DNA from 3 places in the Rhizobium quercicola genome. Region 2 is predicted to be linked to each of the others. Evidence: predicted binding sites of a transcription regulator. Region 2 holds the regulator's gene; each other region holds the start of a gene.
What was found. Region 2 encodes PhoB, which activates phosphate uptake and scavenging genes when phosphate is short. Its sites were predicted from a motif close to TGTCATNNANCTGTCAT; they were not measured.

Region 1 (4,524 bases), on a different contig from region 2:
AGAAGGTGGCCGTGCCCTTGTCGGCGGCGACCACGAAATAGGGATCGTCACCGTCGAGCCGCAGCGTGTCGTTCGGCGGCACGATCTCCTGATCGACGATGTTGTCGGTGATCGACAGCATGGTGCGGATATAGGTCTTGTAGGCCTCGGTCCCCACGCGGAAGATCTCGTCGCGCGTCCCGCCTGCCGGCAGCAGCTTCGGGAAGAAGCCACCCTTTGCGCCGACGGGCACGATGACGGCGTTCTTGACCTGCTGCGCCTTGACCAGACCCAGCACTTCGGTGCGATAATCCTGGGCGCGATCCGACCACCGCAGGCCGCCGCGGGCGACCTTGCCGAAGCGCAGATGCACGCCCTCCACCTCGACGCCATAGACGAAGATCTCCCGGAAGGGCCGCGGCTCCGGCAGGCCGTCGAGCAGCTTGGGATCGAATTTGAAGGCCAGCATGACGCGCGGTTCGCCGGCTTCGTCGCGCTGGAAGTAATTGGTGCGCAGTGTCGAGAGCACGGCGTTCATCATGCGTCGCAGAATACGGTCTTCGTCGAGGCTCGGAACGGCGTTCAGCGCCTCTTCGAGGCCGGTCTGCAGCCTGGAGGCGTCGCGCGTCCGCTCCTTCTCCCCGGTCTGCGGGTCCATCCGCGCGATGAAGAGGCGGAAGATATCGGCAGAGATCGCGGGATATTTGTTCAGCGTCTCGGCGATCAGGCCTTGGGAATAGGGGATGCCGGCCTGACGGAGGTAGCGGGCATAGGCCCGCAGCACCGTGACGTCGCGCGCGTTGAGCCCGGCCAGCAGGATCAGCCGGTTGAAGGCGTCGTCCTCGATCTTGCCCGTCCAGGCGGAGAGGAAGGCCTCCTCCAGCAATGGGCCCATGGACGAGACGTCGAGCGTCTTTCCGTCGCGGTGGATCAGCTCCATGTCGTGGAGAACCACCAGCCGCTCGCCCTTCGCATCGGACACGGAGAGGTCGTGGGTCTGCTCGCTGATGACGCGGAAGCCGAGATTTTCCAGCAGCGGCACGCGCTGGGAGAGCGAGACGGCGCGATCGGCGTGGAAGATCTTCAGCTCGAGACGATCGGCGTTCGCGGTGTCCTCCCCGGCCGTCTCCGAGGGCGTGCCCTGCAGCCGGTGGCGCTCATAGAAGGCGATGCGGATCGGGTCGTCCGTTTGCGCGGCGGCGATGTCGGGCAGGTCGGCATAGGCTTCGGCGGGGGTGAAGGCCGCCTGATAGCCTTCGTTCACGGTGAGCGAGAGGCCGTCGCGGCGGGCGAGCAGATGGAAACGGTCGGACCAGCGCGTGACGATCTCGCGGACGGCATCTTCCAGCGTGCTCTGAGCGACCCGCGGTGTCGTGCCGCCGGAACGGCCGATGATGAAATGGACGCGGGCGAGCCCGCCGGCCGGAAAGGCCGGATAGTAGGCCGAGACCCGGCCCTCGTAGACATCCTTGAAAACGTCGCCGATGCGCTCGCGCACGCGGGAATCATATTGTTCGCGCGGCACGTAGACGATGATCGAGACGAAGCGATCGAAGCGGTCGATGCGCGGCAGGACGCGCACGCGGGGGCGATCGGCAAGCTCGTTGATCTGCTCGCAGAACACCTGCAGTTCTTCGACGTCGATTTGGAACAGGTCATCGCGCGGGTAGGATTCGAGCGTGTTGATGAGCATCTTGCCGGAGTGGCCGCGCGGATCGAAGCCGAAATGCTCAATGACACGGCGCACCTTCAGACGCAGCAGCGGAATGTCGGCCGCCGAGCGCGTATAGGCCGTCGAGGTGAAGAGGCCGACGACGCGCAATTCGCCGATGACGTTGCCCTGGGCATCGAAGCGCTTGATGCCGATGTAATCCATATAGGCGCGGCGGTGGACGACGGCCTTGGTGTTCGCCTTGGTGACGATCAGGAAATCGGGACCCTGCAGGAAGGCGAGGATTTCCGGCGTGGTGACCACAGCGTCGTGTCCCTGGCGTAGCACGCGGACGTTCGGATCGGACAAGATGCCGAGACCATGCCCGGTGCCGCGATCGAGCGTCGCCTTCTGCCCGTCGCCGGAATAGCTGTATTCGCGCATGCCGAGGAAGGTGAAGTTGTCGTCGCGCAGCCAGGTGAGGAAGGCGAGCGCCTCCTTGCGGTCGGCATCGCGGTCGCCTGTCGCCTGCTCTTCCAGTTCGCCCATGGCTTCGCCGAGAAGCGCCTTCATCGGCTCCCAGTCGCCCACGGCCTGATGCACCTGCGCAAGGACGGTCTCGATCGCGCCCACCAGCGCCGTCGCCTCCTCGGGCGCGAGATGGCCGAGGTGAATCTGGATGTGGCTCACGCGCTCGGTCGGATCGCTCTCCTCCTCGGGGTCGAACAGCACGGGCTCGGCGCCCTTGGATACGACCAGGATCGGGTGGACGGCGAGCGAGAGATCGCGATGCCGGCTCGTGACCTCGCCCATGATGGAATCGTAGAGAAAGGGCATGTTGCGGTCGGTGACGCAGAGAACGGAGACCGGCGCGCCGCCGGGCTTGACGCTTTCCAGATCGGTGACGGTGACGCGGGACGTGTCCTTCTTGCGGGCGGTCACCTCCTTGTAGGCGTGCGCCGCGGCGGCGGCGAGCATGCCCGCATCATAGGCGGCGATATCGTCGGGGCTCGCGCGTCCGAAAAGAATGGCCGGCGACAGGAAGGGCTGACCGAGGCGTTCTGCCGCCTGCTCGATCTCGCCGATCAGTCGGGTTTTCTTCGGATGATGTCGCGTGCCCATGGTGTTTCGTCCTCCAGCCGTTGTTTTTCCCTGAACCTAGCAGAAGAATTCGTGATTGCGACCGCTAAGCCCGCCTCTTTCTGCCAAAGCGGGTATGCGCGCATGGCAGGGCGCCGGATCGAGCGGATCGGAACCGGCCTTCGGCTGTCATGGTCCATGCTCCCCTTCCCATGTGCAGTTGACAGCAGCGTGACCGTCGGGCGATCTGGCGGCAGCGCCCCCGAGAGAAAGACCTGCAGCATGTCCGAGACCGCCGCCGGTACCGTCATCGTCATTTCCAGCCACGTCATGCGCGGCTCCGTCGGCAACCGCGCAGCCGTCTTCGCGCTGGAGACGCTGGGTTTTACCGTTTGGGCCGTGCCGACGGTCATCATGCCCTGGCATCCGGGACACGGCCGCTCGACGCGGATGGCGATCGACCCGGATACGTTCGATGCGATGCTGGGCGAGCTTGCGGCGTCTCCCTGGGTGGGCGAGGTTCGCGCCGTGCTGTCGGGCTATCTCGGCAATGCGCAGCAGGTCGAGGCGGTGGCACGCCTGGTCGAGACGCTGAAGGCGCGCAATCCGCATCTCCTTTATGCCTGCGATCCGGTGATCGGCGACCGGGGCGATCTCTATGTGCCGGAGGCGGTCGCCTTGGGCATCCGGGACAGGCTCCTGCCGCTGGCGGGGCTCGCCACGCCGAACCGCTTCGAGCTGTCCTGGCTCTCGCATGCCGACCTCGACAGCAATACGGCCATTCTGGACGCCGCGCTGGCGCTCGGGCCCTCGCGCATGCTGGTGACGTCGGCGATCGCCATGATGAACGGCAGCACGGGCAATCTCTACCTTTCCGGGCATCATGCGCTGCTGGCCGAGCACCGGCTGGTCGACAATCCGCCGAACGGGACGGGCGACCTGATGGCCGCGTTGTTTCTGGGGCGGCTTCTGGAGGGGCAGAGCGAGGAGAAGGCGCTGCAGCTCGCCACCGCCAGCGTGTTCGAGATGGTGGCCCGCTCGGCGCGGCGCGGTGCCGACGAGCTGACGCTGCAGCAGGACGCACATTGCCTGACCGGGCCGATGTCGCTGGTGCAGATGCGCCACCTGATGCATCCGTCGCAGACGCGCAAGCGCTGATACGGGAATTCGCGGTTCGGAGTCGTGCCCGGCCCGCCGTAAATTAACCGAGCGGACCGCGTCACTCTTGCCTCTTCGGACAATCGGCGCTTAAACACGGGTCAGCAAAGAGGGCACAGGCACATGTATCAATTTCCCGAGCACCTGCTGGGCGGTTACCAGAAATTCATGAACGGCCGGTTCGCCGAGCAGCAGGCCCGCTACAAGACGCTGGCGGAAACCGGACAGCAGCCGAAGACGCTGATCGTCGCCTGTTGCGACTCCCGCGCCGCGCCGGAAACCATCTTCGACAGCGGACCGGGCGAACTCTTCGTGGTGCGCAACGTCGCCAACATGGTTCCGCCCTACGAGCCCGATGGTCAGTATCATTCGACCTCGGCGGCGCTGGAATTCGCGGTCCAGTCGCTGCGCGTCAAGGACATCGTCGTCATGGGCCATGGCCGCTGCGGCGGCATCAAGGCTGTGCTCGACAGCGGCGCTGAGCCTCTGTCGCCCGGCGATTTCATCGGCAAGTGGATGAACATGCTGAAGCCGTCGGCCGAACAGATCGCCGGGAACGACATGATGACGGCGGCGGAGCGCCAGCGCGCGATGGAGCACGTGTCGATCCGCAATTCCATCGTCAACCTGCGGACGTTCCCCTGCGTCCAGATCCT
Region 2 (4,524 bases):
CAAGGTGAAGGACAAGCAGCTCGGCTGGATGCAGACGCTGTCGCAGGACGGCGCGATGACGAAGTCGTTCAACACGGGGCTCTTCACCTCTGGCGCCTCCTCGCGTCCCGAAGCCGCCGGCATTGGCGTCGCCGCGCTCGGCTCTCTCTACATGATGCTGATCGTGCTGGTGCTGTCGCTCCCGATTGGGGTCTCCGCCTCGATCTACCTCGAAGAGTTCGCGCCGAAGAACAAGCTGACCGACCTCATCGAGGTCAACATCAACAATCTCGCGGCCGTTCCCTCCATCGTCTACGGTCTGCTCGGCCTGTCGATCTTCATCAACTTCGCGGGCATGCCGCGCTCGGCAGCCCTCGTCGGTGGTCTCGTCCTCACGCTGATGACGCTTCCCACCATCATCATCGCCACGCGTGCGGCCCTGAAGGCCGTGCCGCCGTCCATCCGGGCTGCGGCCCTCGGCCTCGGCGCCTCGAAGATGCAGACCATCTTCCACCACGTCCTGCCGCTTGCCATGCCGGGTATCCTCACGGGCACCATCATCGGCCTGGCCCATGCGCTGGGTGAAACCGCGCCGCTGCTTCTCATCGGCATGGTGGCCTTCGTGGTCGACTTTCCGGGCTCGCCGCTCGAACCGTCCACGGCACTCCCGGTCCAGATCTACATGTGGGCCAACGAAGCCGAACGTGCATTTGTCGAACGGACCTCCGGCGCGATCATCGTGCTCCTGATCTTCCTGGTGGTCATGAACCTTGGCGCAATCCTGTTGCGGCGCCGCTTTGAACGACGCTGGTAGTGAGGTAGAAAACAATGAACATGATGTCAGAAGCGACTCTCGAAAAGGCGGTCGATCAGAAGATGAATGCTGTCCCTCACAAGATGATCGGCAAGGATGTGTCGGTCTACTACGGCGAAAAGCGCGCGCTCTTCGACGTGAACCTCAACATCCGGGAAAACACGGTCACGGCGCTGATCGGCCCCTCGGGCTGCGGCAAGTCCACCTTCCTGCGGACGCTCAACCGCATGAACGACACGATCGACCACTGCAAGGTCACGGGCAAGATCACGCTCGACGGCGGCGATATCTACGATCCCTCGATCGACGTCGTCGAATTGCGGGCCCGTGTCGGCATGGTCTTCCAGAAGCCGAACCCGTTTCCGAAGTCCATCTACGAAAACGTGACCTACGGCCCGAAGATCCACGGTCTCGCCCGCAGCAAGGCCGAGCTCGACGCCATCGTCGAGCAGAGCCTGCAGAAGGCCGGTCTCTGGAACGAGGTGAAGGATCGCCTGCACGAGTCCGGCACCGGCCTTTCCGGTGGCCAGCAGCAGCGTCTCTGCATCGCGCGCGCCGTTGCCGTCAGCCCCGAGGTCATCCTCATGGACGAGCCCTGTTCGGCGCTCGACCCGATCGCCACCGCCAAGGTCGAGGAACTGATCCACGAGCTGCGCGCCAACTATACGATCGTGATCGTCACGCACTCCATGCAGCAGGCCGCCCGCGTCTCGCAGCGCACCGCCATGTTCCACCTCGGCAATCTCGTCGAGGAGAACGACACCGACAAGATGTTCACCAATCCGGATGACCAGCGCACCCAGGATTACATCATGGGCCGCTTCGGCTGATCGGTCGACCGACCGACAGCCTTGCGCCCGTGACCGAACTCCAAGGACAGGATCCATGGCAACCCATATCGCATCCGTCTATGACGAAGACCTGAAATATCTCAGCCGCCGCATCTCCGAAATGGGTGGCCTTGCCGAGCAGATGGTGGCCGAATCCGTTCGCGCCCTCGTCAATGCCGATCTGGGCCTCGCCCAGAAGGTCATCTCCGACGACGTCGTGCTCGACGATGCCGAGCGCCAGATCGGCGAGAAGGCGATCGTGACGATTGCCAAGCGCCAGCCGATGGCGGCCGATCTGCGCGAGATCATGGGATCGATCCGCATCGCGGCCGATCTCGAGCGTGTGGGCGACCTCGGCAAGAACACGGCCAAGCGCGTCATTGCCGTCTCCAGCGCCAGCCTGCCGCGGCAGCTGGCCCGCGGCATCGAGCATCTGGCCGAACTGACGCTGATGCAGTTGAAGGAAGTGCTGGACGTCTACGCTTCCCGCTCGGCCGAAAAGGCAAAGGCCATTCGCGAGCGCGACGGTGAGATCGACGCGATCTACACCTCGCTGTTCCGCGAACTCCTGACCTACATGATGGAAGATCCGCGCAACATCACGCCCTGCACGCATCTTCTCTTCTGCGCCAAGAATATTGAACGCATCGGCGACCACGCGACCAATATCGCCGAGACGATCTACTACATGACGACCGGCGCGCAGCCGCTCGGCGAACGTCCGAAAGACGACTCGTCGAACACGGTCGGCGCACTCGCCACCTAAGCGCGGGGCGCGCGGGAGCCGGTCCGCTCCCGCGCCATCGCCGCCGGTCTTGGAGCCGGCAGACGTTCGGCTGGAGGTATGCAGCCATCCGGCGGTCTCTCGCCGCCACGCATGAAAACTGTCAACGATGATCGCCGCCCTCGGGTTCTGGCGAAAGCCTTGTCGCGTGACAAGGACACTACGGAGTCCAGAAATGCAGCCGAAAATTGCCGTCGTGGAAGATGAAGAAGCCCTGAGCGTTCTCCTGCGTTACAATCTCGAGGCCGAGGGCTTCGATGTCGACACCATCAACCGGGGCGACGAGGCGGAGGTGCGGCTGCAGGAACGGCTGCCCGATCTTCTGATCCTCGACTGGATGCTGCCCGGCGTTTCCGGCATCGAGCTCTGCCGCCGTCTGCGCCAGCGCAGCGAAACGGAGCGCCTGCCGATCATCATGCTGACGGCGCGCGGCGAGGAGAGCGAGCGGGTCCGCGGCCTTGCCACCGGCGCCGACGATTATGTGGTCAAGCCCTTCTCGACGCCCGAGCTGATCGCGCGGGTGAAAGCCATGCTGCGCCGCGCGCGCCCGGAGGTTCTTTCCTCGCTTCTGAAATGCGGCGATATCGAGCTCGATCGCGAAACCCACCGCGTCCACCGCAAGACCCGCGAAGTCCGCCTCGGGCCGACGGAGTTCCGCCTGCTCGAATTCTTCATGGCCTCGCCCGGCCGCGTCTTCTCGCGCTCGCAGCTTCTCGACGGCGTCTGGGGGCACGATATCTACGTGGACGAGCGCACCGTCGACGTCCATGTCGGCCGCCTGCGCAAGGCCCTGAACTTCTCCAACATGCAGGATGTCATCCGCACGGTCCGCGGGGCGGGTTACTCGCTGGAAAGCTGAGCCCGCGCCGACCACCAGAAGCGCAACGTTTCCAGGGGCGTCAGGCCGGTCGATCGGGCGCATCTTCGGGACAGGCGCAACCCCTCCATTATCCAGAACGAAAAAAAGGCCTTCTTCGTGCTCCGAAAAAGGCCTTTCACGTCGTGGGTCTCTGGAGCGCCTATCGCGCGCGGCGACGCTCGGCCGAGGGCTGGTAGGCCAGCTTGGCGTGGAAGGTGCAATAGGGCGAGCTGTCGGGCGAATCGTTGCCGCAGAAGTGAAACTCGTCCTTCATCGGGTCGCCGATCGGCCACTTGCAGGTGCGGTCGGTGAGCTGCGTCAGAACGAGCTTGCGCGACATCGGCACGACGACATTGCTGCCGGTGGCGCCGCTCGCTCCGCTGCCGGTCACCGTCAGTGCGGTCTCCGGTGCGAAGGCGCTTTCGGAGTCCTCGATGACGTTCATCGTGCTGACCGGGCGTGCCGTCGGACGCAACGGTGCGGAGCGCGGCGCCGCGTTGGCGACGACCGCTTCGGGAGCGGCCGGACGTGCGACGGCGACGGGACGCTTCGGGCGGGTTGCGCTCGGCGCGGCACCACCGGCCTTGGCGCGACCGGGAAGCGACAGACGGTGAACCTTGCCGATGACGGCATTGCGGCTGACGCCGCCGAGCTGTGCCGCGATCTGGCTCGCGCTCAACCCCTCGGCCCAGAGCTTCTTCAGTCTCTCCACCCGCTCGTCAGTCCAGTTCATTGTCGTCTCCGTTCCAGGCCGTTCACAAAGGACGAATCCCTCACCGCGTCCCGGATGGCTCCGAGACTGCAACGCCTTGACTCTTTTGGTGACTAGGTCCGCCGCATGCGTCTAGCAATTATTTACTAACCTAGAGACGGGGTGACTCCGTGACAAGAGTCCCATGAATCGACCCGAATCGATTTTTGGGTTTTCCCCAACTTGCTGTCACCGCGTGATATATTTGCAAGGTCTTTTCGCCGGAAAGCATCGCGGCTGAAAAACGCGCAAAAAGCCTGTCGTTCCGGGACTTTTGTTGACAGCGGCACGTGAAGTACCGATAGTGCGCTCGCCGCCCTCTGGGCGGTATTTTTACTGCAGAATTCCTGACGTCGGGATCGGTTTCCGGGCAGGATTTCGCAGCAACTCTAACGTGTTAGAGCGACCTTGACGCGTCATGGACGACGCGCGGCGCTCTAGTGTCGGGCCGGCGCTGCCGGTCTCTGCAGAACAGGTCGAACCTTCCCCGCAGCCCGCGCGGACAGG
Region 3 (4,524 bases), on a different contig from region 2:
AATAAAAATGATCGTCAAATTCAACGGAATACGGCATATCGCCGGTGTGCCAGTCGAGCGTCTGCTGGTTTAGGGACGGGTTTTCCACGGCGATGGTCGGGCGGCTTTCGGTCATGGACAAGCGATAATCAGCCCTTGGGACAAGGTCAATCGATGGCGGATATGAAGACGGATCTGGTCGTCATCGGCGGCGGCATCATGGGCCTCTGGGCTGCGCTTCATGCGGCGCGTGCCGGGGTCAAGGTCGTACTTGCGGAGCGGGCGGCGATCGGGGCCGGGGCGAGCGGCGGGCTGCTCGGTGCGCTGATGCCGCACACGCCGGATCGCTGGAACGACAAGAAGCAATTCCAGTTCGACGCGCTGGTGTCGCTGGAGGGCGAGATCCGCGGGATGGAGGCTGCAACCGGGCTTTATGCCGGATACCGTCGAACGGGCCGGCTCATTCCCCTGGCAAAGCCGCATCTGCGGGAGATCGCGCTCCGGCAGGTGGCGGATGCGGCTGTGAACTGGCGGAGCGGAGCGGGCGGCTTTGCCTGGCGCGTTCTGGACGCCGCACCGGAGGGGCTTTTCTCACCCGATGTCGTGGCGCATGGAGCCGTTTCCGACCAGCTGGCGGCGCGTGTCTCGCCGCGCGGCCTTCTGCATCTGCTGAGGTCCACGCTTGAGGGGATGCCCGGTGTAACCATCCTCGAGGGATGTGCCGTGCGCACGATCGATCCGCGGCAGGGGCGCGTGGTCCTCGCCGATGGGATCTCTGTCGAAGCGGGTCACGTCGTGCTGGCGGCGGGCGTCGACAGTTTTCCGATGATCGACGGCCTGGCGGCTTTGGCTGGTGCAGCGGCGCGACCGCCAAGCGGCGCGAGCGTGAAGGGGCAGGCCGCCCGGCTGGCGGTCGATCTCGATCCCGCCCTGCCGATCCTGTACTCGGATGGCGTTTACGTCATCGCGCATGATGCGGGCGGCGTGGCGATCGGCAGCACCAGCGAGGTGGACTATGCCGATCCGTTTTCGACCGACCGGAGGCTCGATGATCTGCTCGCCAAGGCCGAGACGCTGGTTCCGTCGCTGGCCGGCGCACCGGTTCTCGAGCGCTGGGCGGGCCTGCGTCCGCGCGCCATCGGGCGCGACCCGATGGCCGGCCCGCATCCGGACTATCCCCGCCTGCATCTGCTGACCGGCGGCTTCAAGATCAGCTTCGGCATTGCCCATCGGCTCGCGCAGGCCGTGGTTGAGGGCATCTTCGAGCACACGCTCGATGGTGTGCAGGCGATCGTGTTGCCGCCATCGTTCCGAACCGAAAGCCATCTTGCCTTATGAAAAAGGGGCGCAGCCTCGTGGCGCGCCCCTCGTCGTCATTCGTCCGCTCGCTTACATCCAGTAGGGCGGCACGCCGTAATAGTCATACACCAGACGGCCGTTTTCCCGGTTCCAGTCGTACTCGTCGTCGCTGCGGTATTTCGGGGCCTTCTCGACCTGTTCGCGCGTCAGTTCCGTGCGGTAGCCACCAAGCTCCTCGTCGTAGCTGAGCTTCGTCCACGGGATCGGATAATGGTCCTCGCCGATGCCGAGAAAGCCACCGAAACCAAGCACTGCATAGGCGACCTGTCCGCTGCGCTTGCCGATGATCAGACGCTCGATCGACCCGATACGCTTGCCGTCCGCGCCGTAAACCCGCGTTCCCTCCACCTTGTCGCTGGCGATGAGGTCCTGGGTCTCGACGATGCTTGCATCCTGAAGTTTCTGGCCCTCACCCTGAGCGTTGGGGCGGTCGCCGTGCAGATTGGGGTTGTGATAGGTCACGGTCCTTCTCCTCTTCTGGCTTGATGGCCGTAAAACGTGTGAAAGTCGGTCCGGTTCCGAATTTTCGATGCCGAGGAGGCGCAGTCTTCGTCAGGCTGTCATGCAAATCACGTAGCGCAGGGGGCAAATCGAGGTTTGCCATGCGCTACGCCATCTGCTTCACCCCGCCCATCCATGACCCGCTCTCCGTTGCCGCAGCCGAATGGCTGGGGCGAAATGTCTATTCCGGTGACCTGTGCGAACAACTGTCGGTCGCAGGCTGCAGCGCGCAGGACATGGCTTTCTATACGGCCGTTCCGCGACGCTACGGCTTTCACGGGTCGATCAAGGCGCCGTTTCCCCTCGCTGCGGAGCGGACGGAATCGGCGCTTCTGAAAGCCATGATGCGATTTGCCGGCGAGATCGCCCCGTTCGAGATCCCGGATCTCGAGGTCTCCTGGCTCGGCAGCGCCTTCGGGCTCAGCCCGCGCGTCCCGTGCGAGCCGATGACGCATCTGGCGGCGCGGGTCGTCCAGACGTTTGACGAATTCCGAGCCCCCCTAAGCGAGCGGGATATCGAGCGGCTGGATGCCGACAAGCTGACGGCGACCCAGTTTTCGAACCTGCACCGCTGGGGAGACCCGTTCGTCATGGAGGAGTTCCGGTTCCACATGATGCTGACCGGCCCCATGACGGCCGCCATGCGCGCGAAGATGGAGGGGCCGCTGCGCACGCAGTTCGAGCCCCTGCTTGCGCAGCCGGTGAAGGTCGCAAGCCTTGCGCTGTTCATCGAGCCGGGGGCAGGGGCGCCGCTGCGCGTGCATTCCCAGCACCCTCTCGGCAAGATTTCGGCGCACAAGCCAACGGCGCGCTTCGCGGCGGCCTCCGATCCCACCGCCTCGGCAGCGACGCCGGCACGGGAGGTGCAGATGGCGCAGGCCATGCGGCGGCTGACGACCAGCGCCTGACCATCAGCGCCTGACGACCGGCGTCTGACGACTGGCCCTGGCGGTCCGCCGCTCGGCCTCCGGCTCTCGGAACGCCGCATCCGGCCGCTGCGGGAGCGGTGAAGACGCCGCCGATTTCGGCTGTCGATATCGATCTTTATGCCTCGACTTTCCCGCTTCGGATGCTACCGTTCGGGCGACACATGAGGGGTGACCATGGATTTTTCGACACCGCGCGATCTCGTCGGCTACGGCCGCCACCTGCCGGAGGTTCACTGGCCCGGCGAGGCCCGGATCGCCGTTCAGTTCGTCGTCAACTATGAAGAAGGCGGCGAGAGCACGATCATGGATGGCGAGAAGGCCTCCGAATCGCTGCTGTCGGAAATCGTCGGTGCCCAGCCCTGGCCGGGACAGCGCAATCTCAACATGGAATCGATCTACGAATACGGTTCGCGCGCCGGCTTCTGGCGGCTGTGGCGCCTCTTTACCAGCCGCAACGTGCCGGTGACGGTCTATGGCGTGACGCTGGCGATGGCGCGCAACCCGGATGCCGTCGCCGCCATGAAGGAGGCCGGTTGGGAGATCGCCAGCCACGGCTATCGCTGGCTCGAATACAAGGACTTCACCGAGGAGGAGGAGCGGCGCCACATCGCCGACGCGGTGCGGCTGCACACCGAACTCACCGGTTCGCACCCCCTCGGGCTCTATCAGGGCAAGCCTTCCGACAACACGCTGAAGCTGGTCATCGAGGAGGGCGGCTTTCTCTATTCCTCCGACAGCTATGCCGACGAACTGCCCCATTGGGTGCCGGGCAAGACGCCGGAAACGCCGCATCTGATCATTCCCTATACGCTCGATGCCAACGACATGCGGTTTGCCACGCCGCAGGGATTCAATTCCGGCGACCAGTTTTTCACCTATCTTAAGGACACGTTCGATGTGCTCTATGAAGAAGGTGCCGAGGGGAGCCCGAAGATGATGAACATCGGCCTTCACTGCCGTCTCGTCGGGCGGCCGGGGCGTGCCGCGGCGCTGGCCCGCTTCGTCGATTACGTGCTGTCCAAGGACAAGGTTTGGATCGCCAAGCGGATCGATATCGCCCATCACTGGCATGCGCATCACAAGCCGGAGGCCGGCCTATGAACATCGTCAGGGACAGTGCCGAGGGACAGGCCTTCGTCGGCCAGTTCGGAGGCATCTTCGAGCATTCGCCATGGGTCGCCGAAGAGGCGCTGGAATGGCTGCCGGACGGGCCGCCGACGGCCGCGACCGTGCATGCGGCGATGGTGCAGGCCTTTCGCGCCGCCTCGACTGAGAAGCGGCTGCAGGTCTTGCGGGCGCATCCCGATCTGGCCGGCCGTCTGGCGATTGCCGGTGGGCTGACCGCCGACAGCAAGGCGGAGCAGGCCTCGGCCGGTCTCGACCGCCTGACGCCGGACGAGCACGCGCTCTTCACCACCTGCAATGCGATCTATACCGACAAGTTCGGCTTTCCCTTCATCATCGCCGTGCGCGGCAAGACGAAGGACGATATTCTCGCGGCATTCCAGGCGCGTCTGGACAACACGCCGGACGAGGAATTCGCAACGGCCACCGCCGAGGTTGAGACGATCGCGCGGCTGCGGCTGGACGCTCTCTTTCCCGGAACGGCGGCATGAGCGGGCTGGTTCTTCCGATCGAACCCCTGACGGCTGCGGCCTTCGCGCCGTTCGGCAGCGTCATCGAGGCCGACCCCGCGACGATGCGGCTGATCAATGGCGGCACGACGGAACGGTTTCATGCGCTCGGCAAAGCGGAC

Region 1: LRX75_RS03940 (NAD-glutamate dehydrogenase) is a predicted target of PhoB. The motif match lies at 2,760-2,776, and genes of this name have one in related genera.
Region 3: LRX75_RS08610 (DUF1045 domain-containing protein) is a predicted target of PhoB. The motif match lies at 1,886-1,902, and genes of this name have one in related genera.

What each region holds. Positions count from the first base shown of each region.
Region 1 covers NZ_JAJOZR010000002.1:87,503-92,026, forward strand. Annotated here, with positions in the region: gene LRX75_RS03940 (NAD-glutamate dehydrogenase) at 1-2,752, opposite strand, end outside; gene pdxY (pyridoxal kinase PdxY) at 2,993-3,868, shown strand; gene LRX75_RS03950 (carbonic anhydrase) at 3,992-4,524, shown strand, end outside.
Region 2 covers NZ_JAJOZR010000003.1:175,217-179,740, reverse strand. Annotated here, with positions in the region: gene pstA (phosphate ABC transporter permease PstA) at 1-793, shown strand, start outside; gene pstB (phosphate ABC transporter ATP-binding protein PstB) at 808-1,623, shown strand; gene phoU (phosphate signaling complex protein PhoU) at 1,679-2,389, shown strand; gene phoB (phosphate regulon transcriptional regulator PhoB) at 2,583-3,266, shown strand; gene LRX75_RS05985 (GcrA family cell cycle regulator) at 3,427-3,999, opposite strand.
Region 3 covers NZ_JAJOZR010000005.1:20,905-25,428, reverse strand. Annotated here, with positions in the region: gene mnmC2 (tRNA (5-methylaminomethyl-2-thiouridine)(34)-methyltransferase MnmC2) at 1-115, opposite strand, end outside; gene LRX75_RS08620 (NAD(P)/FAD-dependent oxidoreductase) at 154-1,317, shown strand; gene LRX75_RS08615 (PRC-barrel domain-containing protein) at 1,369-1,722, opposite strand; gene LRX75_RS08610 (DUF1045 domain-containing protein) at 1,941-2,747, shown strand; gene puuE (allantoinase PuuE) at 2,943-3,869, shown strand; gene uraD (2-oxo-4-hydroxy-4-carboxy-5-ureidoimidazoline decarboxylase) at 3,866-4,384, shown strand; gene LRX75_RS08595 (ureidoglycolate lyase) at 4,381-4,524, shown strand, end outside.